Linked DNA regions of Actinoalloteichus hymeniacidonis. The protein of the gene in region 1 binds, or shares a complex with, the protein of each later gene. Links are inferred from orthologs where the notes say so. Each region holds a gene or a part of one and is shown in the gene's direction. Other genes may lie near its edges. The genes, in order: tig and rpsG.

What was found.
Region 2: the proteins of tig (region 1) and rpsG are in contact, whole or in part, in a crystal structure (PDB 3GTY), measured with the Thermotoga maritima proteins. The link is inferred for Actinoalloteichus hymeniacidonis from one-to-one orthologs. Residues at the interface, in WP_004081061.1 of Thermotoga maritima: Glu122, Val124, Val129, Leu130, Tyr133, Glu188, Gly259, Ile262, Tyr263, Glu266, Ser270, Glu273, Gln274, Glu277, Arg308, Gln311, Ile312, Ser315, Tyr316, Glu325, Arg329, Arg336, Leu363, Phe366, Trp367, Arg373, Leu377, Arg381, Leu384, Glu387; in WP_004081843.1 of Thermotoga maritima: Lys34, Lys52, Lys55, Glu59, Arg62, Gln63, Glu66, Asn67, Lys69, Val71, Arg95, Ala109, Lys110, Lys111, Gly112, Arg113, Pro114, Glu117, Glu121, Ile124, Ala125, Tyr127, Asn128, Asn129, Thr130, Gly131, Lys135, Asp139, Arg142, Met143.

Annotation. Positions count from the first base shown.
Region 1 is NZ_JACHIS010000001.1:4,600,843-4,615,402, reverse strand. The notes cover bases 5,802-8,763. They hold tig (trigger factor), read left to right. Parts: upstream 5,802-6,546; coding sequence 6,547-7,980; downstream 7,981-8,763. Other genes in these bases: BKA25_RS19165 (ATP-dependent Clp protease proteolytic subunit), read left to right, coding at 8,169-8,763; BKA25_RS19180 (methyltransferase domain-containing protein), read left to right, coding at 5,802-5,819. Also shown: BKA25_RS19210 (phosphoketolase family protein), read right to left, coding at 1-1,620; BKA25_RS19205 (hypothetical protein), read left to right, coding at 2,062-2,268; BKA25_RS19200 (peptidoglycan recognition protein family protein), read left to right, coding at 2,268-3,062; BKA25_RS19195 (hypothetical protein), read right to left, coding at 3,186-3,842; BKA25_RS19190 (TetR/AcrR family transcriptional regulator), read left to right, coding at 3,939-4,550; more of BKA25_RS19180, read left to right, coding at 5,076-5,801; more of BKA25_RS19165, read left to right, coding at 8,764-8,768; BKA25_RS19160 (ATP-dependent Clp protease proteolytic subunit), read left to right, coding at 8,815-9,441; ATP-dependent Clp protease ATP-binding subunit ClpX, read left to right, coding at 9,598-10,878; BKA25_RS19150 (RBBP9/YdeN family alpha/beta hydrolase), read left to right, coding at 11,370-11,984; BKA25_RS19145 (alpha/beta hydrolase), read right to left, coding at 11,996-12,904; formate dehydrogenase accessory sulfurtransferase FdhD, read right to left, coding at 13,016-13,936; BKA25_RS19135 (OFA family MFS transporter), read left to right, coding at 14,478-14,560. UniProt on the Bacillus subtilis protein: Involved in protein export. Acts as a chaperone by maintaining the newly synthesized protein in an open conformation. Functions as a peptidyl-prolyl cis-trans isomerase.
Region 2 is NZ_JACHIS010000001.1:5,693,356-5,707,841, reverse strand. What follows is about bases 2,812-5,699. They hold rpsG (30S ribosomal protein S7), read left to right. Parts: upstream 2,812-3,964; coding sequence 3,965-4,435; downstream 4,436-5,699. Other genes in these bases: fusA (elongation factor G), read left to right, coding at 4,578-5,699; rpsL (30S ribosomal protein S12), read left to right, coding at 3,588-3,962; BKA25_RS24255 (hypothetical protein), read right to left, coding at 2,832-3,209; BKA25_RS24260 (hypothetical protein), read left to right, coding at 2,812-2,820. In the rest of the region: BKA25_RS24275 (ABC transporter ATP-binding protein), read right to left, coding at 1-349; BKA25_RS28530 (sensor histidine kinase), read left to right, coding at 496-1,674; BKA25_RS24265 (response regulator transcription factor), read left to right, coding at 1,671-2,276; more of BKA25_RS24260, read left to right, coding at 2,602-2,811; more of fusA, read left to right, coding at 5,700-6,677; tuf (elongation factor Tu), read left to right, coding at 6,870-8,063; rpsJ (30S ribosomal protein S10), read left to right, coding at 8,515-8,820; rplC (50S ribosomal protein L3), read left to right, coding at 8,855-9,505; rplD (50S ribosomal protein L4), read left to right, coding at 9,505-10,215; rplW (50S ribosomal protein L23), read left to right, coding at 10,212-10,511; rplB (50S ribosomal protein L2), read left to right, coding at 10,557-11,390; rpsS (30S ribosomal protein S19), read left to right, coding at 11,409-11,690; rplV (50S ribosomal protein L22), read left to right, coding at 11,743-12,177; rpsC (30S ribosomal protein S3), read left to right, coding at 12,177-13,004; rplP (50S ribosomal protein L16), read left to right, coding at 13,008-13,427; rpmC (50S ribosomal protein L29), read left to right, coding at 13,427-13,681; and 2 more genes.

The DNA of each region.
Region 1 (14,560 bases):
GGTGAAACCGTTGTGGTCCTGCCGCCAGACATGCGAGGTGAGCAGATAGTTGAGTGAGGCGATCGGTCTGCGCCATGGCAGTTCCCGCGTGACCTTCAGCCATTTGGCGTGTTGATTGAACATCGAGTCCACGATGTGCACGAAGGCCTCGTAGCAGGAGAACAACCCGTGTCGGCCGGTCAGCAGGTAGCCCTCCAGCCATCCTTGGCAGGTGTGCTCGGACAGCATCTCCATCAACCTGCCGTCCACGGCGAGGGCAGCATCGTCCTCCGGTTCGCGGACCGCGTTCCAATTGCGGCCGGTCGCGTCCAACACGGCGCCGAGGCGATTGGAGTTGTTCTCGTCGGGAGAGAACAGCCGGAAGGAGCCCTCTTCGGCGTTGGACCGCAACACATCCCGCAGGAACTCACCGAGCACCCCGGTGGCCGAGGCCGTGGTCGCGCCGGGTCGGTCGACCGCCACGCCGTACTCGCGGAAGTCGGGTAGCCGCAGCGCCCGCAGCAGCAGTCCTCCGTTGGCGTGCGGGCTGGCGCTCATCCGCCGAGAGCCGACCGGATGCAGCTCGCGGATCTCCGGGATCGGCGCACCCCCCGGTTCGAAGAGCACCTCGGGGCCGTAGCTGCGCAGCCAGTCCTCGAGTTGACGAAGCTGTTCGGGATCCGTGCGCGGTCCGGGCAGCGGAACCTGGTGCGCTCGCCAGGAGCCGACGACCCGTTTGCCGTGCAGGGTCGGTGGCCCCGTCCACCCCTTCGGGGTCCGTAGCACGATCATCGGCCACCTGGGCCGGTCCGGCGTGTTCCTGCGGCGGGCCCGATCTTGGAACTCGGCGATGTCGTCGAGGCAGTCGTCCAGGGCCGAGGCGAAGGACTGGTGCATCGCGGTGGGCTCGTCCCCGATGACGAACCGAGGCTCATGGCCGTACCCGCGTAGCAGTGAGCGGAGCTCTTCCTCGGGAATCCGGGCGAGCACCGTCGGACTGGCGATCTTGAACCCGTTGAGGTGCAGAATCGGCAGAACCGCGCCGTCCCGTGCGGGATCGACGAACTTGGTCGAATGCCACGAGGTCGCCAGCGCACCGGTCTCGGCTTCGCCGTCGCCGACCACACAGGCGACCGTCAACCCGGGATTGTCGAAGGCCGCACCGTAGGCGTGCGCCAGCGAGTAGCCGAGTTCACCGCCCTCGTTGATGGACCCGGGCGTCTCCGGGGCGACATGACTGGGGATCCCACCGGGGAAGGAGAACTGGGTGAACAGCCGGGTCAGGCCATCGAGGTCGTGTCCGACATCGGGGTAGATCTCCGCATAACTGCCTTCCAGCCATGACGCGGCGACCAGACCGGGACCGCCGTGGCCCGGGCCGATCACGTACATCATCTCGAGATCGCGGCGCATGATCGCCCGGTTCAGATGGGCGTAGACGAAGTTCAGACCCGGTGTCGTGCCCCAATGGCCGAGCAGTCGAGGCTTGATGTGCTCCGGGCGCAACGGCTCGCGCAGGAGCGGGTTGGCCATCAGATAGATCTGCCCGGCGGACAGGTAGTTCGCCGCCTGCCACCAGCGGTGCAGGCTCTCGAGCTCACTCGCGTCGAGCGGATCGTGCGGTTCGGTTCCGATCGTCATCGACGACTCCCGAAGACGCTGGAGGTCTCTCGCTGGCGCCTGGAGCTTGCCCGATCGCCGGACCGATGAAACGCCGGCGCGGCAGCGGACGGGCGGGTCAGGGGTTGCTCTGCGCGCCGAACCCGCCGCCGATCCGGGGTCGGACGTGTGTCGAACGACCGCCATGTCTTGTAGGTTTTTCACAAAGTTGCCCGACGAGTCGGTGAACCGTTGATCGACCACTCGGCGCGCGTTACGCTTCCGCTATTCGATGCGTCGAGAATCTACTCGTCAAGGTTCTGGGGGAACCATTGGCATGCCCGCCGATTTGCTGCGGCGCATGACGTTGAGTGGTTCAGCCGATTCTATTCGAGTTTGATGACAACGATTCCCGAAAAGATCGAAGCGCCACCGACGATTCTGCTCAAACCACTATCTGGGACGAACCTCGGAGGATGTCGAGTGTCCGAAGCAGTGAGATCAAGACGTGGCTTCCTGGGGTTATCGGGAAGTGTCCTCGCCGCGGGTGCCGCGATCGCGGTGCTGTCGCCGACGGCGGCGGCCGCCACGTCGAACCAGGCTGCAGGCCTGGTCCCGCAGGCCGAGGTCGACGAGTTCACCGGTGAGCCGCTGAACGCGGGCGTCTCCTGCCAGCAGGGAGGCGTGTGATGACGACGTTCGTGAGCCGAGCAAGCTGGGGAGCACGCGCTCCGGGCAACGTCTCGGGAAACATCACGCCACAGAACGGCGGCGTGACGGTGCACTACGTCGGAAGCGGCAATGTCGCCCGCCCGGATCATTCGCAGTGCGCCGCGCAGGTCCGTGGAATTCAGAACGGGCACATGGATGGAAACGGTTGGGCGGACATCGCCTACACCTACCTCGTGTGTGTCCACGATTATGTTTTCCATGGTCGTGGACCGAACGTGCGCACCGCGTCGAACGGGACCAATTCGGGAAACCAGAACTGGTACGGCGTGTGCGCGTTGATCGGTGCCGCCGACACGGTCCCGGCCGGGCTCATCGCGGGCATCAAGTCGGCGATCTCCAACCTCCGTGACGTCGGCAATGCCGCCAACGGCATCAACGGACACCGGAACCACCTGGCCACCGCCTGCCCAGGCGACCGGCTGTACGCGCTGGTGCAGGACGGTTCGCTGAATCCCGGCGGGGGCGGTGGGACACCCGGCGCTCCCGCTTGGCCCGGCGTGGTGTTCCGCTACCCACCCGTCACCCGACACAGCAGCGTGGGCACCTGGCAGCAGCGGATGGTCGATCGCGGTTGGTCGCTCACGGTCGACTCCGAGTACGGACCGGCCTCGAAGGAGGTCTGTCTGGCCTTCCAGCGCGAGAAGGGCCTGGCCGCGGACGGCGAGGTCGGCCCGGACACCTGGGCGGCGGCCTGGACGGCCCCGATCACCCGGGTCGAGGCGCTCACCCGGCAGACCTTGGCCGCGCGCTGAGCGTCGGTTCTCGTGAGTGAGTCATCCGCGACGTCGGTCATCTGTGTCGACGTTGTCGATGATCCGATCGGTGGTGCGCGGAGGAACGCGGAATCGCCGTCCCTCCGCGCACCGGCGCCGGAGCTAGTTCCCGCCCCCGTCGAGCAGCCAGTGGTAGCGCATCCGCAGGGCCCGCTCGGTGCTCCCCAGGGCTGCCCCGAACCCGAGCGCGATGTTGAGCCACAGCGGGAGGCGGATCGGCGACTCGAAGGTTCCGAGGTTCTCGGCGATAGGCGGGATCTCGGAGATCGGTTCGATGATCTGCACGAGGTTGAGGCCGAGCCCGGCGACCAGCAAGATCACCGAGACGATGCCGATGAATCCGCTCAGCGTCGGGTGGTTGCGCTCCAACCGGGCGCGGCGCCCCTCCGGCGACTTCGCGTCCGGAGTGAGCTGGTGCTCCACCCCGTAGTCGGTGACGTAGTGGCAGCGCTTGACGCCGAACTGCGTCGTCGCCACCTGGATCTCGCCACCCTCGATCGGGAAGATCGCGGGCACCTTGCTCTCGGCGTGATGCAGACCATCCCGGTAGAGGTGCGCGATCACCTCGCCGTTCTCTCCGCTGCCGCCGTGTCGCACATCGATGCTGTAGACGATCTCGCGGCCGTCGTCCTCGGTTAACTGGAGATGGAGCAGCGCACGGGAGAGAAACGTCTGCCACCAGCGGAAACGCTTCAGCGGACGCCCGGTTCCCGCCTTCAGGCGTTTTGCGGCCCGCCGCCGCTGCCACTGTTGCAACATGCCTACCCCCGACGCTCGACGCAGCCGTCTAGCACACTGTGCTAGTTGCCAAAGTGAGACTAGCACGGTGTATTAGTGCAGGCGAGGGAGGCAGACATGACGGTGCGAGCCGGCGGTGAGCTCGGTAGCAGAGACAAAGTCCTGCTGGCGGCGATGACGATGTTCGGGGAGAACCCGGCGGCGCGACTGAGCGTGCGCGCGGTCGCGTCACGAGCCGGGGTGAGCATGGGCTCGCTCAGGTACCACTTCCCGACGCAGCGCGAGCTCCAGGACGAGGTGCTCACCCGGATCTACGACCTGGTGATCAAGGACGACCAGATCCACGACACCTCGGTACCTGCCAGGGACCGACTGGTCGGTCGGCTACGCCAGGTACTCGCGCCTGCCGGGGTGGGGGCGCAGGCTCGCGAGGCCACCCGCAAGGTCTTCGAGGACTTCCTGCTCCCCGAGTCGACGGAGGAGCAGCGGGCGGCGTACCTCGCCGTAGGTCGGGAGGCGCAGCGTCGAGTCGAGTACTGGTTGACGGTGCTCGTCAGCGAGGGGGCGCTCGCCGCAGGCGACAACACGAAGCGGGCGAGATTCCTGATCACCCTCGTCAACGGGCTCGGCTTGGAGCGGGCGTTGCCTGCCGAGGACTCGATCCTGCAGTCCGAGACCGACACGCTCTACCTGGCCGTCGACTCACTCCTGGGTTCCGGTTCCGACTGACCGACCGGGGCGGACCCGAGAGCGGGGAGTGGTCATCGTCGAGCCCCAGTGCGAGGCCGATCGATCCACCGGCTAGACTGCAATGGCAGCACCGCAGGGTGCACGCGGGCGTAGCTCAATGGTAGAGCCCCAGTCTTCCAAACTGGCTACGCGGGTTCGATTCCCGTCGCCCGCTCAGAGATTCCACCAGCGGAAACGGCGCCCACTCCCGATCATGGGAGGGGCGCCGCCGTTATTCCGGGATGAGTCAGACTGGGCGACGGACGCTACGGGCTCCGGTGCAGGCCCACCTCTCATCCGATTCGGGTGCGCTTGATCAGGACGTCGACCGCGGTGCCGAGCACGGCGCGTGGCCTTGCGGACACACTCGTCGGTTCATCGAACCGACGAGTTGCCGTAGTCGCGCCGAGGAGAAATCCGTTGTCGGGTCGAAACGCCGGTTGATACCAAGATGCGGTGACTTCGCTGGATGCACTCGTCAGGCCTGAGAAGTACCCACGTGCGGCGACCTACGATCCACAGTGGATGGTCGACAACTGTATGGGTCCCAACCCACTATGGCTGCTTGAGGACCTCGGTCGGGACTGTTCGCTCCGGCCCGGAATGAAGGTTCTCGACCTCGGGTGTGGACTGGGTATGACCTCGATCTTCCTGGCGCGCGAGTATGGCGTCGAGGTATGGGCCTCGGAGCTGTGGGTCGCGCCGGAGGAGAACACCGCGCGGTTCGAGCAGACAGGAGTCGTCGACCAGGTCCACGCCGTGCGTGCCGAAGCACATGACCTGCCGTTCGAATCAGAACAATTCGATGCGATCCTGTCAGTAGGCAGCTATCACTACTTCGGTACTGACGATCTGTACCTCGGTTACATCGGTAAGTTCCTCAAGGCAGGGGGGCAGCTGTCGATCGCCGTGCCATCGCTGCACCGCGAATTGCGCGCCCTCGGCGGTATCCCGGAATATCTCCGGTCTGGCGCGGGATGGGAGGCCCTTGCTTTTCACACACCCGAATGGTGGCGCTTCCAGTGGGAGCAGACCGGACTGGTCGAGGTCACCGCAAGCAGGGCGCAACCCGATGGCTGGCTCGACTGGAAGCTGTGGTGCGAGGTCTGTGCCGAACATTCCCCCAACGAGCTTGTCAGGCAGGGGTCCCGCGACACGATTTCGATGCTCGATACCGACCGTGGCGAACTTCTGACCTTCGCGCTCATCACCGGTCAGAAGAAGGAGCCCTCAGAGCAGTATTTCTCGTCGATGTCCGCATCGCTGTAGCACCGAGCCGTAGATCCGACGCCACCTCCGCTTTTCTCTTGGTCGCCGCAGCCACAGAAACTGCTGATCACCGAGCTGACGTGGTCGAAGCGTGGGGCAAGGTCACCCGTTCTGGACCGACCGGTCCATTACTCTGGCCGCTCCAGGCCGGAGCGGGCGTCGGTGACGGTGGTGCGGCCGTTCCCGGTGGATCAGGGCAACAGATCGAACGCGGCGACGCGGACGCGATCGTCGGTGAACGGACGCCTCGGGGTGCGCTACGATCTCCCGCGAACGGGCTGTAGCGCAGCTTGGTAGCGCATCCGCTTTGGGAGCGGAGGGTCGCAGGTTCAAATCCTGTCAGCCCGACCACAGAACTCCTCGTCGACGCCTCGGCCTCATGATGCCGAGGCGCTCGTCGCCCCGATCCCAGCCGTGGCCTTCCGGTGACGACGCATTTCATGCGCAGGCCCGAACGCTCGGCCCGTGAGCCGGCGTGGCTCCGGCCCGAAGCGCGCATCCCCGTGCTCGCGCCCGTCCTGACCTCGCCTAGAATCGCGCCGACAGGCGGCGCCCCGTGAGTCAGTCCGACCCCGATTCCCCCGGGGGCTTCAAGAGTCACCGGCTGACTTCTTGGCGTTGACCAGCACTACGTGCAGGCCAGGGCGCTCCCTCGGTTCCTGCTCACCAGGAATCCGGCGGTGTGGACGTCCGGCCGGCCAAGATCGCAACGTCCCAAGGAGATCACGTGAAGAGCACCGTCGAGCAGCTCAGCCCGACGCGGGTACGGATCGACGTCGAGGTGCCGTTCGACGAGCTCAAGCCCGACTTCGACCGTGCGTACCGCAAGCTCGCCTCGCAGGTCCGGATCCCGGGCTTCCGACCGGGCAAGGCTCCCTCGCGAGTCCTGGAGAGCAGGCTCGGACGAGGGGTCGTGCTCGACGAGGTCGTCAACGAGGCGATCCCCGCGAAGTACATGGAAGCCGTGAACAGCGGCGAGGTGCGGACCCTCGGCAGGCCCGAGATCGAGGTCACCAAGATCGACGATGGTGACCTGCTCACCTTCAGCGCCGAGGTCGACGTTCGTCCGGAGATCACCATCCCGGCCTTCGGCGAGCTCGCCGTCTCCGTCGACGACGTGGCCGTCGAGGATTCCGACATCGACACCCAGCTCGACGAGCTGCGGGCTCGGTTCGGCACGCTGACCGGCGTCGACCGGCCCATCGAGGCAGGCGACTTCGTCGTCGTCGACCTCTCCGCCACCGTCGACGGCGTCGAGGTCGAGGACGCACGCACCGAGGGCCTCTCGTACGAGATCGGTTCGGGCCAGCTCGTCGACGGCATCGACGACGCGCTGATCGGCGCGTCGCAGGACGAGACCAAGACCTTCACCACCACCTTGGTGGCGGGGGAGCACACCGGCCGCGAGGCCGAGGTCAAGGTCAAGCCGACGTCGGTGAAGGTGCGCGAGCTTCCCGAGGCCGACGACGAGTTCGCCCAGATGGCCAGCGAGTTCGACACGCTCGACGAGCTGAAGGCCGACCTGCGCGAGCGCATCGGCCGCGTCAAGCGGATGCAGCAGGGCATGGAGGCCAGGGACAAGGTCCTCGAGGTGCTGTTGGAGACCACCGAGGTTCCGCTGCCCGAAAAGGTCGTCGAGGCCGAGATCGAGGTGCGCAAGCACGACGCGATCCACCCCTTCGACCACAGCGAGGCCAAGTTCGCCGAGTGGCTGGAGCAGCAGGGCAAGACCCTGGAGGGCTTCGACGCCGAGACCAAGGCCGAGGCGGAGAAGGCGGTGCGCACCCAGCTGGTGCTGGACACCATCGCCGACGCCGATCAGGTCACGGTGTCCGACAACGAGCTGACCCAGCGCATCGTCTACCAGGCGCAGCGCTTCGGCATCAGCCCGGACGAGTACGTGCAGCGGGCGCAGCAGTCCAACCAGCTCGGCGCCATCTACGCGGACGTGCGTCGGGGCAAGGCCCTGGCAGGTGTCGTCCGGCACGCGACGGTCACCGACGCCTCCGGCAACACCCTCGACCTCGATGAGCTGTTCGGCTCCGAGGAGCCCGAGGCCGAGCGCGGCGCGGTCATCGAGGGCGACGCGGTCGAGTCCGACTCCTCGACCGACACCGAGGGCGGTCAGGCCGAGACGACGGGAACCACTGCGGAGAAGTAACACGCTCTGGGCGAACACGGGCGGTGCTGGGAAGGCAGCGCCGCCCGTGTTCGTTACTGTCGATTGAGTAATCCGGATGACCAACGGCGGAACATCGGTAGCGCTGCCGATGTGGACGGACCCGCCCCATCACTGGTTGGAGAAGGCAGGCAGACGTGACGCAGCACCCACCCAGCAACACACCCGAGATGCGTTCGAACAATAGTGGTCTCAACTTGAACGACTCGGTCTACGAGCGCCTGCTTCGTGAGCGGATCATCGTCCTGGGCTCCCAGGTCGAGGAGAACATCGCGAACCAGATCTGCGCTCAGCTCCTGCTGTTGGAGGCCGAGGACCCCGAGGCCGACATCAGGCTGTACATCAACTCACCGGGTGGCTCGGTCTTCGCGGGTATGGCCATCTTCGACACCATGCAGCTCATCGAGCCCGATGTGTCGACCGTGGCGATGGGCTTCGCCGCCTCGATGGGTCAGTTCCTCCTGTCGGCCGGGGCGCCCGGCAAGCGGTATGCGCTCCCGCACGCCAGAGTGATGATGCACCAGCCGTCCTCCGGAATCGGTGGCACCGCCTCCGACATCGCGATCCAGGCCGAGGTGTGGATCAAGGACAAGAAGGAGATGGCCGAGCTCATCGCCGAGCACACCGGGCAGACGGTCGAGCGGATCACCGCCGACTCGGACCGCGACCGGTGGTTCACGGCCGAGGAGGCCAAGGAGTACGGCTTCGTCGATCATGTGGTCAGCCGTACCAACCAGCTGCCCAACACCAAGGGCACAAGCCGGCGCTGATCCCGGCCGCCGCGTTGATCCAGGCTGACCTCGAGGAGTCACCACGATGAACGAGCTTCACCGTCCACAGTCTCGTTATGTACTTCCGTCCTTCATCGAGCGGACCAGCTACGGGGTCAAGGAGTCCAACCCCTACAGCAAGCTGTTCGAGGAACGGATCATCTTCGTCGGATCGCAGGTCGACGACATCTCGGCGAACGACGTGATGGCGCAGTTGCTGTGCCTGGAGTCGGACGATCCCGACCGCGAGATCACCATGTACATCAACTCGCCCGGTGGATCTTTCACCTCGTTGATGGCGATCTATGACACGATGCAATTCGTCCGGCCCGACATCAAGACCGCCTGTCTCGGTCAGGCGGCCTCGGCTGCCGCAGTGATCTTGGCTGCGGGTACGGCGGGTAAGCGGTTGATCCTGCCCAACGCGCGGGTGCTGATCCACCAGCCCGCGATCGAGGGCGTTTACGGTCAGGTCTCGGACCTGGAGATTCAGGCGAACGAGATCCAGCGAGTGCGGAGCCAGATGGAGGCCACACTGGCGAGGCACACGAATCGGTCGGCCGAGCAGGTCCGCGAGGACGTCGAGCGGGACAAGATTCTGACGGCCCAGGAAGCCTTGGAATATGGTCTGGTCGACGAGGTGATTCCGTACCGGAAGCTCTCGCAGAACTGACCCGACACGCCGAGTGTGTCGGAGGTCCCGACACACTCGGCGGCGACGGGAGAGGCTTTGCCCCCGGCGACTGGGAGCAGGCAAGGTACCGTCGATGACGTACACGGCCAGGCACACCGAGTCAGGATGTGCCAGAGGGGACAGAGGTCAGCGGTCATGGCACGTATCGGTGACGGCGGCGACCTGCTCAAGTGCTCATTCTGTGGGAAGAGTCAGAAGCAGGTGAAGAAGCTCATCGCGGGTCCCGGTGTGTACATCTGCGATGAGTGCATCGACCTCTGCAACGAGATCATCGAGGAGGAGCTCGCCGAGGCGGGAGACGTCAAGCTCGACGAACTGCCCAAGCCCGCCGAGATCCACGAATTCCTCGATCAATACGTGATCGGTCAGTCCGGTGCCAAGCGGTCACTGGCAGTGGCGGTCTACAACCACTACAAGCGGATCCAGGCCGGCGATCGAGCCAAGGATGGACGTGAGGAGAGCGTCGAGCTCACCAAGTCCAACATCCTGATGCTCGGGCCCACCGGCTGCGGTAAGACCTACCTCGCGCAGACGCTTGCGAAGCTACTCAACGTGCCCTTCGCGATCGCCGACGCCACGGCGTTGACCGAGGCGGGCTACGTCGGCGAGGACGTCGAGAACATCCTGCTGAAGCTGATCCAGGCGGCGGATTACGACGTCAAGCGGGCCGAGACCGGCATCATCTACATCGACGAGGTCGACAAGATCGCCCGCAAGAGCGAGAACCCGTCGATCACCAGAGATGTCTCCGGCGAGGGTGTGCAGCAGGCCCTGTTGAAGATCCTGGAGGGCACCACGGCGAGTGTGCCGCCGCAGGGTGGACGCAAGCATCCCCACCAGGAATTCATCCAGATCGACACGACGAACGTGTTGTTCATCGTGGCCGGGGCGTTCGCGGGCCTCGAGAAGATCATCCAGGATCGCGTGGGCAAGCGCGGCCTCGGCTTCGGCGCGGAGATCCGGTCCAAGGCCGAGATCGACGCCATGGACTTCTTCACCGACGTGATGCCGGAGGACCTGATCAAGTTCGGGTTGATTCCCGAGTTCATCGGTCGTCTACCGGTGGTCGCCGGGGTCACCAACCTCGACAAGGATTCGCTGGTGCAGATCTTGACCGAGCCGCGTAACGCGCTGGTCAAGCAGTACCAGAAGCTCTTCGACATCGACGGCGTCGAGCTGGAGTTCACCAAGAAGGCGATGGAGGCGATCGCCGATCAGGCGATCCTCCGGGGAACGGGTGCCCGTGGGTTGCGGGCGATCATGGAAGAGGTACTGCAGTCGGTGATGTACGACATCCCGAGCCGCAGCGACGTCGCCAAGGTCGTCATCACCGAGCAGACCGTTCGGGAGAACGTGAACCCGACCATCGTCGCGCGGCAGGCGTCTCGACGCGAACGGCGTGAGAAGTCGGCCTGAGTCGGCAGAGACGACACCGCTGATCGCACTGACGCTGTCCCCACAGCGTCAGTGCGATCGTGCGTGTGGCTCCGGCCCCTCGGCCGTCGGTGCGTTTCTGGGGCGCTTCGCACGATGCACCCACCGCTGTCCGGCTGATGATCACCGCTCACACCCGTACCGAGTCGAAGCCCGTCGATCCGCAACCACACGGTGGTTTGAGGTCGGGTGGCGTTGGGTGAGCATTGGGCCGGTGTGACCCGGCGAGCCGAGTTCGCTGCACCGGCGAGCGCAGTGAGCACACCGGCCTCGTGAGACCGGTTCACCGCCCGGGCACACCGGCTCGACGAGCGCGGCTCGGTCGGAACGCGCAGAGTCCGAGGACGGGTGGCAGTCGCATGCTCGGCCGGACGTTCGCCGCCTGCGGGAATCCGGCGGCGCCGCGACCTCGACCCGTGGCGGGCGGCTGCGGGCGGTTCGGGACGGGACAGGCGACGGTGAGGAGACCAGGGATGCCGGACCGGCACGTGCTCCTGCTACACGGCTGGCGGACTCCCCAACCGGAGCACTGGCAGTTGTGGCTGGCGCCCCGGCTGTACGCCCGGGGCTGGGAGGTCGATTTCCCGAAACTGCCCTCGGCCGACACCCCGGTACTGGCGGAGTGGCTGGCCGTCGTGCAACGCCGCGTCGCCCGAGTGCCACGGTCGGCGGAACTCGTCGTGGTCGCACACTGCTGCTCAGCCCTGGTGTGGATGCACCACGCTGCGGTGCTGGACGGGCGGGGGAGGCGGGCGGATCGGGTGCTGCTGGTGGCTCCACCAGGCTGGAACTGGCGTCATCCGGACTTGAGCGGGCTGCCTTATCCGGCGGCGGACGGGTGGAGCCTGCGGCGGGCGGCCGGGGTCACGCGGCTCGTCGTCGGGGTCGGCGATCCGTGGGGCGGCGTCGCCGAGACCAGCAGGCTGGCGGCCGCCCTGGGCATCGAGATCGATGTGGTGCCCGACGGCCGCCACCTGGATGTGGAGGCGGGGTTCGGCCCGTGGTCACAGGCCCTGGACTGGGTGGTCGACCCCGCGACTGCGGCATTGAACACCGCACGTCGGGACCGGCCGGCGGATGGTCGCTGACGAGGTCGGGCTCAGCGCAGTCTGCTGCCGACGAAGGCAAGCGCGGGCGGCACGGACTCGTCGAAGAAGGCCCGGGTATGGCCTCCGGGGCCGAGGGTGGCGACCTCGGGGTTCGCCTTGTCGATGAACTGCCGGGCTCCCTCGATGAAGCTGTCCTCGGTACCGCACCAGATGCCCACCGGCACGTTGCCCAGTGCTGGGATGTTGCGAAGCGGGTCCATGCTCGCCCAGTCGGCCTCGTCGTGGAAGGCGTTGCGCTTGCTCATCTCCTCCCAGGAGAGGATCAGTGCGGGCGCGATGGCACCGACCGCACGCAACGGCCTGCCCTGCTCGCGGCGTCTGCGTGCGTACAGCAACGCCCCGAAGCCGCCCATCGACACGCCCACCGCCGCCTCCGGGGCGCCCAGGCCTCGGGCGGCCGCCCACATCGGGACCTCCCGCAGCAGCATCCCCATCGGATCGTCGCCCTTGTTGTGCTCGTGCCAGTAGTCGTCGCCGCCGTCCACCGCCATCACCGCGAAGGGCGTGCCTCCACGAGTGATCGTGTCGTCGAGGGTCCGGGGCATCGGGGCGGCCGTGACCTCCTCGGAGTGCCCGGTCCGGCCGTGCAGCACCACACACACCGGCAGCCTGCCGTGATGCGAGCCTGCTGGGATCAGCGTGACGAGACCGACGGTTCGCCCGCGCGCCGCCGACCACACCTGCTCCTGGTGGATGATCGCCCGAGACGTGCTACCCCGGCTGAGCTCGGTGAGCGACATCCCGCCGGTGAGGCCACTGGCCTGGTGGGGAATGTCATGGGTGAGGCTGCTCTTGGTGGTCAACGCCACGGCACCGAGCCCACCCAGACCGGCAAGCACGGTGAGGAAACGGCGCCTGCTCGGTTCTGGAGTGGAATCCGGGGTGGTGTCCGGTGCCATGAAGGACCTCCTCGACGTCAGGGGCGACGGTTGGCTCGAAAACCACCGTCGTCGAGCTGCGCCAAGTCGGCCACCGCTGCTCACGGACGAGCGAGTGGTGGCCGGGCGAATTCACCTGGAGGAGGGCGTGGCAGGAGACAGGGCCACCGGTGCCGCAGCCGGGGTTCCGTGGGTGGCATTCACGGGCTGGGCAGGTGATTCGGCCGAGTCGACGATGACGCGCTCGCGGCCGGTGTACACGTTCATCGAGTCGCCCCTGAGGAATCCGACGAGCGTCATGCCCTGCTCGTCGGCGAGGTCGACCGCCAGCGAGGATGGCGCGGACACGGCCGCCAACAGCGGGATGCCTGCCATCGCGGCCTTCTGGACGAGCTCGAACGAGGCCCGGCCCGAGACCATCAGCACGCAGCCGCTCAGCGGGACCCGGTCCGCCAGTAGCGCCCAACCGATGACCTTGTCGACGGCGTTGTGTCTGCCGACGTCCTCGCGGACGGCCAGCAGCGTGCCGTCGGCGGTGAACAGTCCGGCGGCGTGCAGTCCGCCGGTGCTGTCGAAGACCCGCTGAGCGGCGCGCAGCGCTGGGGGCAACGCGCTCAGCGTGTCGGCCGAGATGCGCAGGGCGTCGTCTGCCGGAGAGTGTCGGGTACGCAGCCGGACCGCGTCGAGGGCCGCCTTGCCACAGACGCCACAGGACGAGGTGGTGTAGAAGTTGCGTTCCACCCCCGTCTCGGGCGGCGCGACTCCGTCGGCGAGGGCGATGTCGAGCACGTTGTAGGTGTTGCGTCCCTGGTCGTCGACCCCGTCGCAATAGCGGGCGATCGCCACGTCCTCCCGGTGCGCGATGACGCCCTCGGTGAGCAGGAAGCCGTGGGCCAGTTCTACGTCGCTGCCCGGTGTCCGCATTGTCACAGCGAGCGCCCGGCCGTTGACGCGTTGCTCGAGCGGTTCCTCGGCCGCGAGGGCATCGGGTCGAACGCGGGCGGTCCCACCGGAGATCCGCAGCACCTGCCTGCGAACGGTCACTCGGCCCATTGCGCCTCCTTCGACAAGACGGCCTGATCACTCGTTCGTGTTCACCGATCACCCGACGGTACCTCGGTTGGTCGAGTAAGACGGGAGACGAATGGTCCAGCGGCGGCCGGAGCGCGCGGGTGCCCGCGATCGGGTGTCACCCGCCGATCGCCTCCGTGACACCGGGTGAAGGCAGTGCCCGTCAACGACAGCGATAGCGACGAGGGCCTCGCGGATGACGAAGTGGCACAAGCCCGGAGTGATCACCTGATCAGGTGGTCACTTGATCGGACCAGTATTCGGGCGACACGCTCGGCTGGAAGATCATGGTCTCGTCGCGTTCACCGTGATTCTGGTTGCGATCGGCGTCAGGGGCCCGAGCGATCATCAGCGAATCATGCCTGTTCATGGGCGTTGTTGTGGCGACCGTCTCCGGAGAGGGCGGTGATCGACTGCCTAGTTGACTAAGAAATTTCTTCTCTCCGGTGCTCGTGAGGGTCAGCTCACTCGGGGTAGCGTTCGCCCACCCGTTCTGGTGCTTGCTACGTGCTTGGAGTGGTCGATGTCTCCCGGTCTGCTCGATCGATCTCGGATCGTCGCCCCGGCGGGCTGGAGCCGATGGCTCGTCCCGCCTGCTGCGTTATC
Region 2 (14,486 bases), 1.1 Mb from region 1 along the record:
TGAGCTCATTGATCAGTCCGGCCTCCTGGAGCATGGTCCCGGTCCGGGCGGCCAAGGCCTGTCGGTGCCGCTGAGGGTCGAGCCCCAGCACTTGGACGGTTCCGCTGGAGGGTGCACGGAAGCCTTCGATCAGTTCTAGCGTGGTCGTCTTGCCTGCTCCGTTCGTACCGAGCAGCGCGAAGATCTCGCCGTGCCGAATCTCGAAATCGAGATGGTCGACCGCGAGGAATTCTCCATAGCGGAAACTCAGCGCATCGAGGCGGATTACCGCCTCGGATTCGTTGGTCGGGCGGTGCCGAAGACGCTCCGACGGTGGTCGGCGCGGTGCGGATGACGTTGTCGGTTTCATGCAGTTCATGGTTGTCCGCCGATGTTTCCGCTGGTAGTAGCAGCTGTCACCGGTATTGATGACAGTTGTCAGCGACTGGCATGACAGTTGTCATGACCTTCGGCGGTTCGGCGGCTCTTGGATGATTCGGTGGCTACGGTGAGCCCATGACCTCAGCCGCGCCGCTCGAACTATTGCGTCGTCGCACGCTGGTGGCGGTAGTCGGCTCGGCTTTCGGAGCCGCCGCCCTGCCGGTGGCGATGATTCTGAATCTGAGTGAAGGCGGAGTCACTGCGGCGACGCTCGCCGTGGGTTCTCTCGCCTTCAATGTCCTGCACTGGTCCTGCCTACGTCGCGGACTTCGCGCTCCTGCGGAGCCGATCCCGTTGACGGTGACCGTTTCACTGCTGGCCTTGTCCGGCCTACTGAGCGTGGTCGGTAGTGGGGACGGCGAACTGGGTTGGCTGTGGTTCGTCTTCATCGGGTTCGCTGCGGCAGATCTGGCGATCGGCAGACCACCGCAGTTCGCCCGGGCAGTGGCCATTGGCTCAGGAGTGGTGAGCGCGATCTCGGTGGTGACCATCGGCTTGTTACAAGAACCTCGGATCGAGGCGTTCGAGCTGGCCATCATGGGCGGGCTGTCTTTGATATTGGTCTCGGGCACCGTGTACGGCGAGCCGAGTTCACTGACCAGTTGGCGCTCGACCATGGAGCTGGAGGTCGAGCGGCGCAGCTCAGCCGAGCTCGCTGCGCAACGGGAGCGGTTACGCATGTCCGAAGACCTGCACGACATGCTCGGCCACACTCTCGAGGTGGTGGCGCTGAAGGCAGAGTTGGCCACCAGGCTCAATCCGACGGATCCGGTGCGAGCACAGGCCGAGATGTCGGAGGTGCAACGACTGGCTCGTGAATCGCTGGCCGACGTCCGATCGCTGGTCCGGTCCAACAAGGAGCCCGACCTGGTGACCGAGCTGGAGAGTGTTCGCGCCTTGTTGGCTTCGGCGGGTATCGGGTGCGAGGTCGTCGGTGACGCGACCAAACTCGATGTCGCCGGAAGACAGCTACTCGGACGTGTCCTACGTGAAGCGGCGACGAACCTGTTGCGACACGCGGAGCCAGGACACTGCCGGATCACGGTCGAACGATCCGGCGGGTACGCCCGGCTGGTGGTGATCAACGATGGCCTTGCGGATCCGCAGAGCGATGGCAGCGGAACGGGTTTGGCAGGTCTTCGACGCAGGCTCGCCGAGCAGGGCGGTGCCTTGTCGGCCGATCCGGATGAAACGTCCGGTACCTTCCGCATCGAGGCGTCGCTTCCCGACGGAGGCACGGGAGGCACGTGGTGATCCGGGTAGTACTCGCCGATGATGAGCAGCTGACGCGGGATGCGGTCGCCGCTCTCTTGTCACTGGAACCTGATCTGGATGTGGTTGGCCAGGCTGCGGACGGTGTCGCCGCCCTACGGCTGGTGGGGGAACTGTCTCCGGACATCGTCGTGCTGGACGTCGAGATGCCGGGCGTCCCGGGCCCCGATGTGGTCGAACGCATCACCGGGATGGGCGTGAGCACCCGGTGCGTGATCATCACCCGTCATGCTCGTCCGGGTGTCCTGCGCCGCTCCTTGGAAGTGGGAGCTCGCGGTTTTCTGCCCAAGGACGTACCGGTCTCCCGACTGGCCGAGGCGATCCGACGGGTCCACTCGGGTGGGCGTTACGTCGATCCAGACATGGCTGCGGACTCACTGGCGCAATCGGCGTGTCCGCTGACGATCCGAGAACGAGAGGTGTTGGCGATGGTCGCCGATGCGCGCAGTGGCGCGGACATCGCACGCTCCGTACACCTGTCCTCCGGGACCGTGCGCAACTACCTGTCGTCGGCCATGACCAAGCTCTCCGCGAGGTCTCGCGCCGAGGCCGCTCGGATAGCCCGTGACCGCGGGTGGATCTGATCGCGGCCGCATCGAATCGATCGACCGCGCGTCGAGCAGGTCTGCAGGGTGATGAACCGCCGTTGCGGGGCGGTGCTTCGTCGCGAATGGCAGGCAGCCGGCGGCGAGGCCAGCTACATCGCAACGTGGATCCGAGCTGGGGGAGACCGGCGGCTGTCGGCGACGGCCCTCCGGGGCCGCGGTCACGCTGATTCGCTCGGCTGGACGGCGGATGGTCGGCGTTGGGTGGCGGCGGCCACCCAACCTGAGGGTGTCCTCCCGGCTTTCGTCGAGATCACCGAGGTCGTATCCAGCTGGCGGTCGCGACTGCCGGCAGGCTGGGGCGATGAGCGAACTGACCTTCGGCGAGGAAGTCCAGAGCCTCATCGCGGCGTACTCCGACTTGGTGGTGCGGGCAGGCGAAGTCGATGGCGAGCGGGAGAAGGACCCACAGGCGACCGCCGAGGCGATCGAGGTTGGGGAACGTCTGATCGACGTGCTGACCGCGAAGGCGAGCGAGTACCGGGAGTCGGTGGCCTTGTTGCGCGGACAGCTCGCGGACTGACGACGCGAGTTTCAGGGGCGATCCATCCGGTCTTTCAGCCGTCGGATGTGTTCCTCCACGGAGCGTTGGTGCTCGGCGGAGGCCTTCGGGTCGGCGCGTACCAGGGCCAACGCTGCCTCGGCCGAGAGCTGAGCGCACATCATCATGTCCAGCACCGCCTCTCGGCGGTCCTCCGTGTCGGCCTCCTGAAGAAGCGGTCGGAGGTTCCGCACCATCTGTTCCATGTCCCGCGCGGAGTCTCGGAGCGCATCGCGGGCGGCGACCATCGCAGCACGTCCTCGGTTGAGCTGATCCATGGCCGCATGGCGTCGTTCCGGTGAGAGGTCGTCGAGGCTGCGCAGCAGGTCCTCGCTGGGTTCGAAGTTCCAGATGTCCTTCTCCGCGCTCATCTGTTCAGCCTGGCATGGATCACTCGGTTGTCGCCCGAGATCCGCGTTAAGCTGGCTGCAGGTGCCCGACACCGTCACTCCAGTGACCCCGTTTTGACCCGTCCTGGTGGGTGCGGGTATCTTTGCTGCCTGGGCCCGACTTGTGTTGGGCTGGTCTGTGTGTCTGTGATCGTTGGCTCATCGCCACCGTAACCACAGGACGGTGGAAGTCTTCCGGGTTGCCGAGGTCTCATGCCTGTGGGCGTGGGCGGGCGACACGCCCGACCTCGGGTTACGGGGGGCAGCCGCGTGACCTAGACATGACCCGCCAGGGTCACATATAGCCTGAGGTGCTCAAAGGGGCACCTTTACGTTGCGAACGGAAGAAGTAGCCGGTCCATGCCCACGATCCAGCAGCTGGTCCGCAAGGGCCGCCAGGACAAGGTCACCAAGACCAAGACCGCGGCGCTCAAGGGGAGCCCGCAGCGGCGCGGTGTGTGCACCCGCGTCTACACGACCACCCCTAAGAAGCCCAACTCGGCGCTGCGCAAGGTCGCGCGTGTCAAGCTGACCAGCGGCATCGAGGTGACGGCCTACATCCCCGGTGAGGGCCACAACCTGCAGGAGCACTCGATGGTGCTCGTTCGTGGCGGCCGTGTGAAGGACCTGCCCGGTGTTCGTTACAAGATCATCCGTGGCTCTCTTGACACGCAGGGCGTGAAGAACCGCAAGCAGGCCCGCAGCCGCTACGGCGCGAAGAAGGAGAAGAGCTAACCATGCCCCGCAAGGGACCGGCCCCTAAGCGGCCGCTTATCTCCGACCCGGTGTACGCCTCGCCGCTGGTGACCCAGCTCATCAACAAGGTGCTGGTCGACGGCAAGCGTTCGGTGGCTGAGAAGATCGTGTACGAAGCCCTCGAGGGCAGTCGCGAGAAGACCGGCACGGACCCGGTCGTGACGCTCAAGCGCGCGCTCGACAACGTCAAGCCCGCTCTAGAGGTGCGCAGCCGCCGTGTCGGTGGCGCGACCTACCAGGTGCCGGTCGAGGTTCGGGCGAGCCGCTCGACCACGCTGGCCCTGCGGTGGCTGGTCGGTTTCTCCCGGCAGCGCCGTGAGAAGACGATGGTCGAGCGCTTGATGAACGAGCTGCTGGACGCGAGCAACGGACTCGGGGCGAGCGTGAAGCGCCGCGAGGACACGCACAAGATGGCCGAATCGAACAAGGCCTTCGCGCATTACCGCTGGTGATCGAGGATGCCCGACATGATCGACCTCGTCGATCTTGGCGGCCGCTCGGGTCGGACAACGATCCGGGTGTCTGCTGTTGTCGGGCCTTCGGCCACCCCTAAAGACAGCTAGTCCAAGCTGATCAGGAACGGGGAAGACTCTCGTGGCACGCGACGTGCTGACCGACCTGGCCAAGGTCCGCAACATCGGGATCATGGCCCACATCGACGCGGGCAAGACCACCACCACCGAGCGGATCCTTTTCTACACCGGGATCAACTACAAGCTCGGTGAGGTGCACGACGGCGCGGCGACGATGGACTGGATGGAGGAGGAGCAGAAGCGGGGTATCACCATCACCTCGGCTGCGACCACCACCTTCTGGGCAGACCACCAGATCAACATCATCGACACTCCCGGGCACGTCGACTTCACCGTTGAGGTGGAACGGTCGCTGCGCGTGCTCGACGGCGCGGTAGCGGTCTTCGACGGCAAGGAAGGCGTCGAGCCGCAGTCCGAGCAGGTCTGGCGGCAGGCGGACAAGTACGAGGTTCCGCGGGTCTGCTTCGTCAACAAGATGGACAAGCTGGGCGCCGACTTCTACTTCACCGTGCGCACGATCGAGGAGCGTCTCGGCGCTCGTCCGCTGGTCATCCAGCTGCCGATCGGCGCGGAGAACGACTTCGCCGGTGTCATCGACCTGGTGAACATGCGCGCGCTGACCTGGCGTGGCGACGTTCAGAAGGGCGAGGACTACGAGGTCGAGGAGATCCCGGCGGAGCTGGCCGACAAGGCCGCCGAGTACCGGGAGAAGCTCCTCGAGGCAGTCGCCGAGACCGACGACGCGCTTATGGAGTCCTACCTCGGTGGCGAGGAGCTGACCCTCGAGCAGATCAAGGCGGGCATCCGCAAGCTCACGGTCGAGCGGCTCGCCTACCCGGTGCTCTGTGGTTCCGCGTTCAAGAACAAGGGCGTGCAGCCCATGCTCGACGCGGTCATCGACTACCTGCCCTCGCCGCTGGACGTCCCGCCGATGGAGGGCCTGCTGCCCGACGGAGAGACCCCGGCCACGCGACTGCCCAGCATCGACGAGCCGTTCTCCGCTCTTGCATTCAAGATCGCGGCGCACCCGTTCTTCGGCAAGCTGACCTACATCCGGGTCTACTCGGGCAAGGTCAGCGCCGGTACGCAGCTCGTCAACGCGACCAAGGACCGTAAGGAGCGCATCGGGAAGCTCTTCCAGATGCACTCCAACAAGGAGAACCCGGTCGACGAGGCACAGGCGGGTCACATCTACGCGGTGATCGGTCTCAAGGAGACCACCACCGGTGACACGCTGGCCGACGCGCAGAAGCCGGTTGTCCTGGAGTCGATGAGCTTCCCGGACCCGGTGATCCAGGTCGCGATCGAGCCGAAGACCAAGAGTGACCAGGAGAAGCTGGGCACCGCGATTCAGAAGCTCGCCGAGGAAGACCCGACCTTCCAGGTCAGGCTCGACGAGGAGACCGGTCAGACCGTCATCGCCGGTATGGGCGAGCTGCACCTCGAGGTGCTGGTCAACCGGATGAAGAGCGACTACAAGGTCGAGGCGAACATCGGTAAGCCGCAGGTGGCCTACCGGGAGACGATCCGCAAGACGATCGAGAAGGTCGAGTACACCCACAAGAAGCAGACGGGTGGCTCCGGTCAGTTCGCTCGGGTGATCGTGAAGCTCGAACCGCTGGAGAGCACCGACGGTGCGCTCTACGAGTTCGAGAACAAGGTCACCGGCGGTCGCGTTCCGAGGGAGTACATTCCGTCGGTCGACGCCGGTGGTCAGGACGCGATGCAGTACGGCGTGCTGGCTGGGTACCCGTTGGTGGGGTTGAAGTTCACCCTGCTCGACGGTGCCTACCACGAGGTGGACTCGTCCGAGATGGCCTTCAAGATCGCGGGTTCGATGGCGATGAAGGAAGCCGCTCGTAAGGCATCTCCTGCTTTGCTCGAGCCTATGATGGCTGTCGAGGTGACGACCCCTGAGGACTACATGGGCGATGTCATCGGCGACCTCAACTCCCGTCGTGGCCAGATTCAGGCCATGGAGGAGCGCAGTGGTGCACGCGTCGTCAAGGCGCTCGTTCCTCTGTCGGAGATGTTCGGGTACGTCGGCGATCTGCGTTCCAGGACGCAGGGTCGTGCGAACTACTCGATGCAGTTCGACTCCTACGCCGAGGTTCCGGCGAACGTCGCAAAGGAGATCATCGCGAAGGCCACGGGTGAGTGAGTCTCACCTTTGGTGAGCGACTCGACCAGCCAACGCAACTCCAGCGGTAAGAGCTCCGGGGCCGACCTGGCTCCGGGGCTCTCCGAGGGGGAAATGTCATCGGCCGCCTCGAACGGGCGGCAAAAATCGAAACCGTCGAGCACACAAACTCAGTCCGTGCGGCGGAAAGATTAAGTCCAGGAGGACAAACCAGTGGCGAAGGCGAAGTTCGAGCGGACGAAGCCGCACGTCAACATCGGCACCATCGGTCACATTGACCATGGCAAGACCACGCTGACCGCGGCGATCTCCAAGGTGCTTCACGACAAGTACCCCGACCTGAACCCTCTGATGGCGTTCGACTCGATCGACAAGGCGCCCGAGGAGAAGCAGCGCGGTATCACGATCTCGATCGCGCACATCGAGTACCAGACGGAGAAGCGCCACTACGCGCACGTCGACTGCCCCGGTCACGCTGACTACGTGAAGAACATGATCACGGGTGCGGCGCAGATGGACGGCGCGATCCTCGTGGTAGCCGCGACCGACGGTCCGATGCCGCAGACCCGTGAGCACGTGCTGCTGGCCCGCCAGGTCGGTGTGCCCTACATCGTTGTCGCCCTGAACAAGGCCGACATGGTGGACGACGAGGAGATCTTCGAGCTCGTCGAGATGGAGGTCCGCGAGCTGCTGTCGGCTCAGGAGTTCCCGGGCGACGACCTGCCGGTCGTGCGCGTGTCCGCGCTGAAGGCTCTCGAGGGCGACGCCGAGTGGGGCGCGAAGCTCGTCGAGCTGATGGACGCCGTCGACGAGAACATCCCCGAGCCGGAGCGTGAGATCGACAAGGCATTCCTGATGCCGGTCGAGGACGTCTTCACCATCACCGGACGTGGCACCGTCGTCACCGGCCGTATCGAGCGCGGCATCGTCAAGGTGAACGAGGAGGTGGAGGTCGTCGGTATCAAGGAGAAGTCCCTGAAGACGACCGTCACCAGCATCGAGATGTTCAACAAGTTCCTCGACGAGGGCCAGGCGGGCGACAACGCCGCTCTGCTGCTCCGCGGCATCAAGCGCGAGCAGGTCGAGCGCGGCATGGTCGTCACCAAGCCGGGCTCCAACACCCCGCACACCAGCTTCGAGGCCGAGGTCTACATCCTCTCGAAGGATGAGGGTGGCCGTCACACGCCGTTCTTCAACAACTACCGTCCCCAGTTCTACTTCCGGACGACGGACGTGACCGGCGTGGTCACCCTGCCCGAGGGCACCGAGATGGTCCTGCCCGGCGACAACACGTCGATCTCGGTGGAGCTGATCCAGCCCATCGCGATGGACGAGGGTCTGCGGCTGGCGATTCGTGAGGGCGGTCGCACCGTCGGCGCGGGTCGCGTCACCAAGATCAACAAGTGACTCACCGTGGGGGAGGCTCCTGATTCAGGGGCCTCCCCCACCCCGATTTGGAGCCCTACCTCGGGGTATGGCATCCTGTCAGGGTTGCTCGTGCCGGGATGAGTCCTGGCGCGGGCGCCCCGCGCCCGCAGCCCTTGAGGATCGCCTCGAGTTCGGCGTCGGCCGAGGGTTGTACCGGCGCAGAGTCCCACTCTCGGGACTATGCGGGGTGCACGGGGTCGAAAGATCCAACCACCGATGACGTCACTGGCATCGGTCTGAGCATCGGGCGCGACACGCCCGACCGCGTGGACCGGGTGACGGTGACGACTGGCAGTGTTATTTCCTGAATAGGGTGTCTCCTTACGCAGGGGAGCAGCACGGGCCGGGAGGATCCAGGTCGGGATCAACGCGAGGCAACCGCAGCGTGTTAGTCAGAAGCGGCACGAGATTAGAGGAACGGCAAGCCACTATGGCGGGACAGAAGATCCGCATCCGGCTCAAGGCCTACGACCACGAGGCGATCGACGCGTCCGCGCGCAAGATCGTCGAGACCGTGACGCGCACCGGCGCTCGGGTCGTCGGACCTGTGCCGCTGCCCACCGAGAAGAACGTGTACTGCGTCATCCGCTCGCCGCACAAGTACAAGGATTCGCGCGAGCACTTCGAGATGCGCACGCACAAGCGTCTGATCGACATTCTCGACCCGTCGCCGAAGACGGTGGACGCGCTGATGCGCATCGACCTGCCGGCCAGTGTCGACGTCAACATTCAGTGATTCGGGCGCTAGAGCGGCGGAGATAACGAGACCCATGTCTGACAGGCAGATCAAGGGGATCCTGGGAACCAAGCTTGGTATGACCCAGGTCTTCGACGAGAACAACCGGATCGTACCGGTCACGGTCGTTAAGGCCGATCCGAACGTGGTCACCCAGATCCGGACCGACGAGAAGGACGGCTATTCAGCCGTTCAACTGGCCTACGGCGCCATCGACCCTCGCAAGGTCAACAAGCCCGAGACCGGCCACTTCAATAAGGCGACGGTGACGCCTCGCAGGCACCTGGTGGAGCTGCGCAGCAGCAACGCGGGCGACTACGAGGTCGGCCAGGAGGTGACGGCCGACGTGTTCGATCAGGGCACGCTGGTCGACGTCGTGGCCACGAGCAAGGGTAAGGGCACCGCTGGTGTCATGAAGCGGCACGGCTTCGCAGGTCTGAGCGCCAGCCACGGTACTCAGCGCAAGCACCGCTCGCCCGGCTCCATCGGCGGCTGCGCCACCCCCGGACGCGTCTTCAAGGGCGTTCGGATGGCCGGTCGGATGGGCCACGTGCGCGTCACCACGCAGAACCTGACCGTGCACCGGGTCGACCTGGAAGCCGGACTCATCCTGCTCAAGGGTGCTGTTCCCGGCCCGAAGGGTGGACTCGTGCTGGTCAAGAGCGCTGCTAAGGGCGGTGTCTGATGAGCGCGAACGTTGAGATCAAGACCCCGGACGGCAAGGCCGACGGCAGCATCGAGCTGCCCGCCGACGTCTTCGACGTCCAGGCGAACGTGTCCTTGATGCACCAGGTCGTGGTCGCTCAGCAGGCGGCTGCTCGGCAGGGTACGCACGACACCAAGACCCGCGGCGAGGTTCGCGGTGGTGGGCGTAAGCCTTACCGCCAGAAGGGCACCGGCCGCGCCCGTCAGGGTTCGGTTCGTGCGCCGCAGTTCGTCGGTGGTGGCGTCGTGCACGGCCCGACGCCCCGCGACTACACGCAGCGGACGCCCAAGAAGATGAAGGCCGCCGCGCTGCGCGGTGCGCTGTCCGACCGGGCCCGTGAGGGACAGATTCACGTCGTCACCTCGCTGGTGGATGGCGAGAAGCCGTCGACCAAGTTCGCCCGGCAGGCACTGCGCACCATCACCGAGGCCCGTCGCGTGCTGGTCGTTCTCGACCGCGACGACGTGCTGGCGTGGCAGAGCCTGCGCAACCTTCCCGACGTGCACCTGATCGCTCCCGACCAGCTCAACACGTACGACGTGCTGGTCAACGACGACCTGGTGTTCACGAAGGCGGCCATGGAGAGGTTCCTCTCCGGTTCGGTCCGGCGGGCTGGCAAGGCCTCCGCACGGTCCGGCGAGATCGCCGACGCTACCGAGTCCAACTCAGATGGGGAGGCTGGGAAGTGATCCCCGACCCTCGCGACATCTTGGTTGCTCCGGTCGTCTCCGAGAAGAGCTACGGCCTTCTCGAGGACAAGAAGTACACCTTCGTGGTGGTGCCGGACGCCAACAAGACGCAGATCAAGATCGCCGTCGAGCAGGTCTTCGGCGTGAAGGTCGCGAGCGTGAACACGCTCAACCGTCAGGGTAAGCGCAAGCGCACCCGCACCGGGTACGGCAAGCGCAAGGACACCAAGCGGGCGATCGTGACCTTGCACCCGGAGAGCAAGCCGATCGAGATCTTCGGCGGTCCGGCCGCGTGACGCGGTCAGACCGAACCGGACTGAACGACTGAGGACTGCACAGACATGGGCATCCGCAAGTACAAGCCGACGACACCGGGTCGTCGTGGTGCCAGCGTGGCCGACTTCGCCGAGATCACTCGGTCGACGCCGGAGAAGTCGCTGGTCCGTCCGCTGCACGGCCGAGGCGGCCGTAACGCGCACGGCAAGATCACGACCCGGCACAAGGGTGGTGGCCACAAGCGCGCCTACCGTCTGATCGACTTCCGTCGGTCGGACAAGGACGGCGTGCCTGCCAAGGTCGCGCACATCGAGTACGACCCGAACCGCACCGCCCGCATCGCGCTGCTGCACTACGCAGACGGCGAGAAGCGTTACATCATCGCGCCTGAGAAGACGCGACAGGGCGATGCGATCGAGAGCGGTCCCCGGGCTGACATCAAGCCGGGTAACAACCTGCCGCTGCGCAACATCCCGACCGGCACCGTGGTGCACGCGATCGAGCTCCGGCCCGGTGGCGGAGCCAAGATCGCTCGGTCGGCGGGTGCCAGCGTGCAGCTGGTGGCCAAGGACGGGCCCTACGCCCAGCTCCGGATGCCGTCCGGTGAGATCCGCAACGTGGACGTGCGCTGTCGCGCCACGGTCGGTGAGGTCGGCAACTCCGAGCAGGCGAACATCAACTGGGGCAAGGCTGGCCGGATGCGGTGGAAGGGCAAGCGCCCGACCGTCCGTGGTGTCGCCATGAACCCGGTCGACCACCCGCACGGTGGTGGTGAGGGTAAGACGTCCGGTGGTCGTCACCCGGTTAACCCGGCTGGTAAGCCCGAGGGCCGTACCCGCCGTCGTAAGGCAAGTGACTCGCTCATCGTGCGCCGACGCCGTACCGGCAAGAAGCGCTGAGCAGGGAGGGAGTGAAGGATGCCACGCAGCCTGAAGAAGGGCCCGTTCGTCGACGACCACCTGCTCAAGAAGGTGGACGTACTGAACGAGTCTGGCAAGAAGACGGTGATCAAGACTTGGTCCCGGCGCTCGACCATTATTCCGGACATGCTCGGGCACACGTTCGCTGTGCACGACGGTCGCAAGCACGTCCCGGTGTTCGTCTCCGAGGCGATGGTGGGTCACAAGTTGGGCGAGTTCGCCCCGACCCGCACCTTCAAGGGTCACGTCAAGGAAGACCGCAGGTCTCGCCGCCGCTGACGCGGGCATCGACGCGAGAATCACGGACTAGCAAGAGCAAGGGGAAACAGCGATGAACGCCCGAAACGACGCTGTGGCGCCGGAGGAAGGCGCGGAAACGCCGTCGCGCGCCGTGGCGCGGGCCCGCTATGTCCGCGCCACGCCGATGAAGGTGCGCCGCGTGGTCGATCTCGTCAGGGGCCGTCACGCTCAGGAGGCCCTGGCCGTGCTCCGGTTCGCGCCGCAATCTGCCAGCGAGCCGGTGGAGAAGGTGCTTGCCAGCGCCATCGCCAACGCCGAGAACAACCTCGACCTCGATCCGGAGACGCTCTGGATCAGCAGCATTTTCGTGGACGAGGGGCCGACACTCAAGCGCATCCGGCCGCGGGCTCAGGGCCGCGCGTACCGGGTCCGCAAGCGGACCAGCCACATCACCGTCGAGGTCGAGTCCCGGCCGCAGGCCACGGGCCGGGCTCGCAAGTCCAGCGTGAAGGGAAGTGCCCGGTAGTGGGTCAGAAAATCAACCCGCACGGCTTCCGGCTGGGGATCACCACCGACTGGAAGTCCCGCTGGTACGCCGACAAGCAGTACGCCGAGTATGTGTCGGAGGATGTCAAGATCCGCCGAATGCTCTCCAAGGGCATGGAGCGGGCAGGCATCTCCAAGGTGGAGATCGAGCGCACCCGGGACCGGGTTCGCGTCGACATCCACACCGCTCGTCCCGGCATCGTGATCGGCCGCCGAGGCGCGGAGGCCGACCGGATCCGCGGTGAGCTCGAGAAGCTCACCAAGAAGCAGATCCAGCTCAACATCCTCGAGGTCAAGGGCTCCGAGGCCGACTCGCAGCTCGTGGCGCAGAACGTCGCGGAGCAGCTCTCCAACCGCGTGTCCTTCCGTCGCGCGATGCGTAAGGCGATGCAGTCGTCGATGCGCTCGCCGCAGGTCAAGGGCATTCGGGTGCAGGTCAGCGGCCGCCTCGGCGGTGCTGAGATGTCGCGCTCGGAGTTCTACCGCGAGGGTCGCGTCCCGCTGCACACGCTGCGGGCCGACATCGACTACGGATTCTTCGAGGCCAAGACGACCTTCGGTCGGATCGGCGTGAAGGTCTGGATCTACAAGGGTGAGCTGGTCGGTGGCCTGAAGGCCCGCGAGGCTGCGGCTGCCGAGGCTCGGGCCCCGCGTCGGGACCGCGCGGACCGGCCGGACCGGTCGAACCGTCGTCGCTCCGGTGCCTCTGGCACGACCGCAGCGGGCACCGAGGCCGGGCGCGCCGCGGCCGAGGCCGTGACTGCGGAGAAGACGACGGCTGCGGCCGGCGAGAAGACGGAGGGCTGACAAGTGCTCATCCCGCGTAAGGTCAAGTTCCGTAAGCAGCACCGTCCCGACCGGGGCGGCGCCGCCAAGGGCGGGACGCGGGTCACCTTCGGTGAGTACGGGATCCAGGCTCTGGAGCCCGCGTACGTCACCAACAGGCAGATCGAGTCGGCTCGTATCGCCATCAACCGCCACATCCGTCGTGGTGGCAAGGTCTGGATCAACATCTTCCCGGACCGTCCGCTGACCAAGAAGCCTGCTGAGACCCGGATGGGTTCCGGTAAGGGTTCGCCGGAGCAGTGGATCTCCAACGTGAAGCCCGGTCGGGTGCTGTTCGAGATGACTTACCCGAACGAGACCGTGGCCCGTGAGGCACTGCTTCGCGCGATCCACAAGCTTCCGATGAAGTGCCGCATCGTGACACGTGAGGGTGGTGAGTTCTGATGGCAGCGGTCAGCACCGCAGCCGAGCTGCGTGAGCTCACCGAGAGCGAGCTCGTGCAGCGTCTTCGGGAAGCCAAGGAGGAGCTGTTCAACCTCCGATTCCAGATGGCCACCGGGCAGCTGGAGAACAACCGTCGGCTGCGTGTCGTGCGGCATGACATCGCCAGGATCTACACCGTGATGCGTGAGCGCGAGCTGGGCTTGTCCGTCTCGCCGGACCAGGCGGACGCGACCACGAGTGAAGGTGCGGCATGAGCGAGAACGAGCAGAAGACCGAGACGCGGAACAACCGCAAGGTTCGCGAGGGTTACGTCGTCTCGGACAAGATGGACAAGACGGTCGTCGTGCAGTTGGAAGACCGTAAGAAGCACTCGCTGTACGGCAAGGTTCTGCGCAGCACCACCAAGGTCAAGGTGCACGACGAGCAGAACGCCGCAGGCGTGGGCGACCGGGTCCTGCTGATGGAGACCCGACCGCTGTCGGCAACGAAGCGCTGGCGGCTCGTCGAGATCCTCGAGAAGGCCAGGTAATACCCTGTCCCAGGCCCGTGCCACCGGCGCGGGATCGAGGACAGTCGCAACGAGTTAGGCTACGGCGCTTCGGCAGGGTGGTCGCCTGCCGAAGCCGAGCCCGGTGAAACGGGTTCGGTAGCGTCGGGTCTGGGCCGTCGGCTTGGACCGACCACTACAAGCCACTACAACGACCGCGCCCGTCGGGTCGGAAATCCGGCGGGCAATACGCAGGTCAGGAGTTGACGTGATTCAGCAGGAGTCGCGGCTCCGCGTCGCTGACAACACCGGAGCCAAGGAAATCTTGTGCATCCGCGTGTTGGGCGGCTCGGGGCGGCGGTACGCGGGTATCGGCGACGTGATCGTCGCGACCGTGAAGGAAGCGATCCCGGGCGCCAATGTCAAGCGTGGTGACGTGATCAAGGCCGTCATCGTGCGCACCGTGAAGGAGCGCCGTCGTCCGGACGGTTCCTACATCCGGTTCGACGAGAACGCCGCAGTGATCATCAAGGCCGACAACGAGCCGCGCGGTACGCGCATCTTCGGCCCGG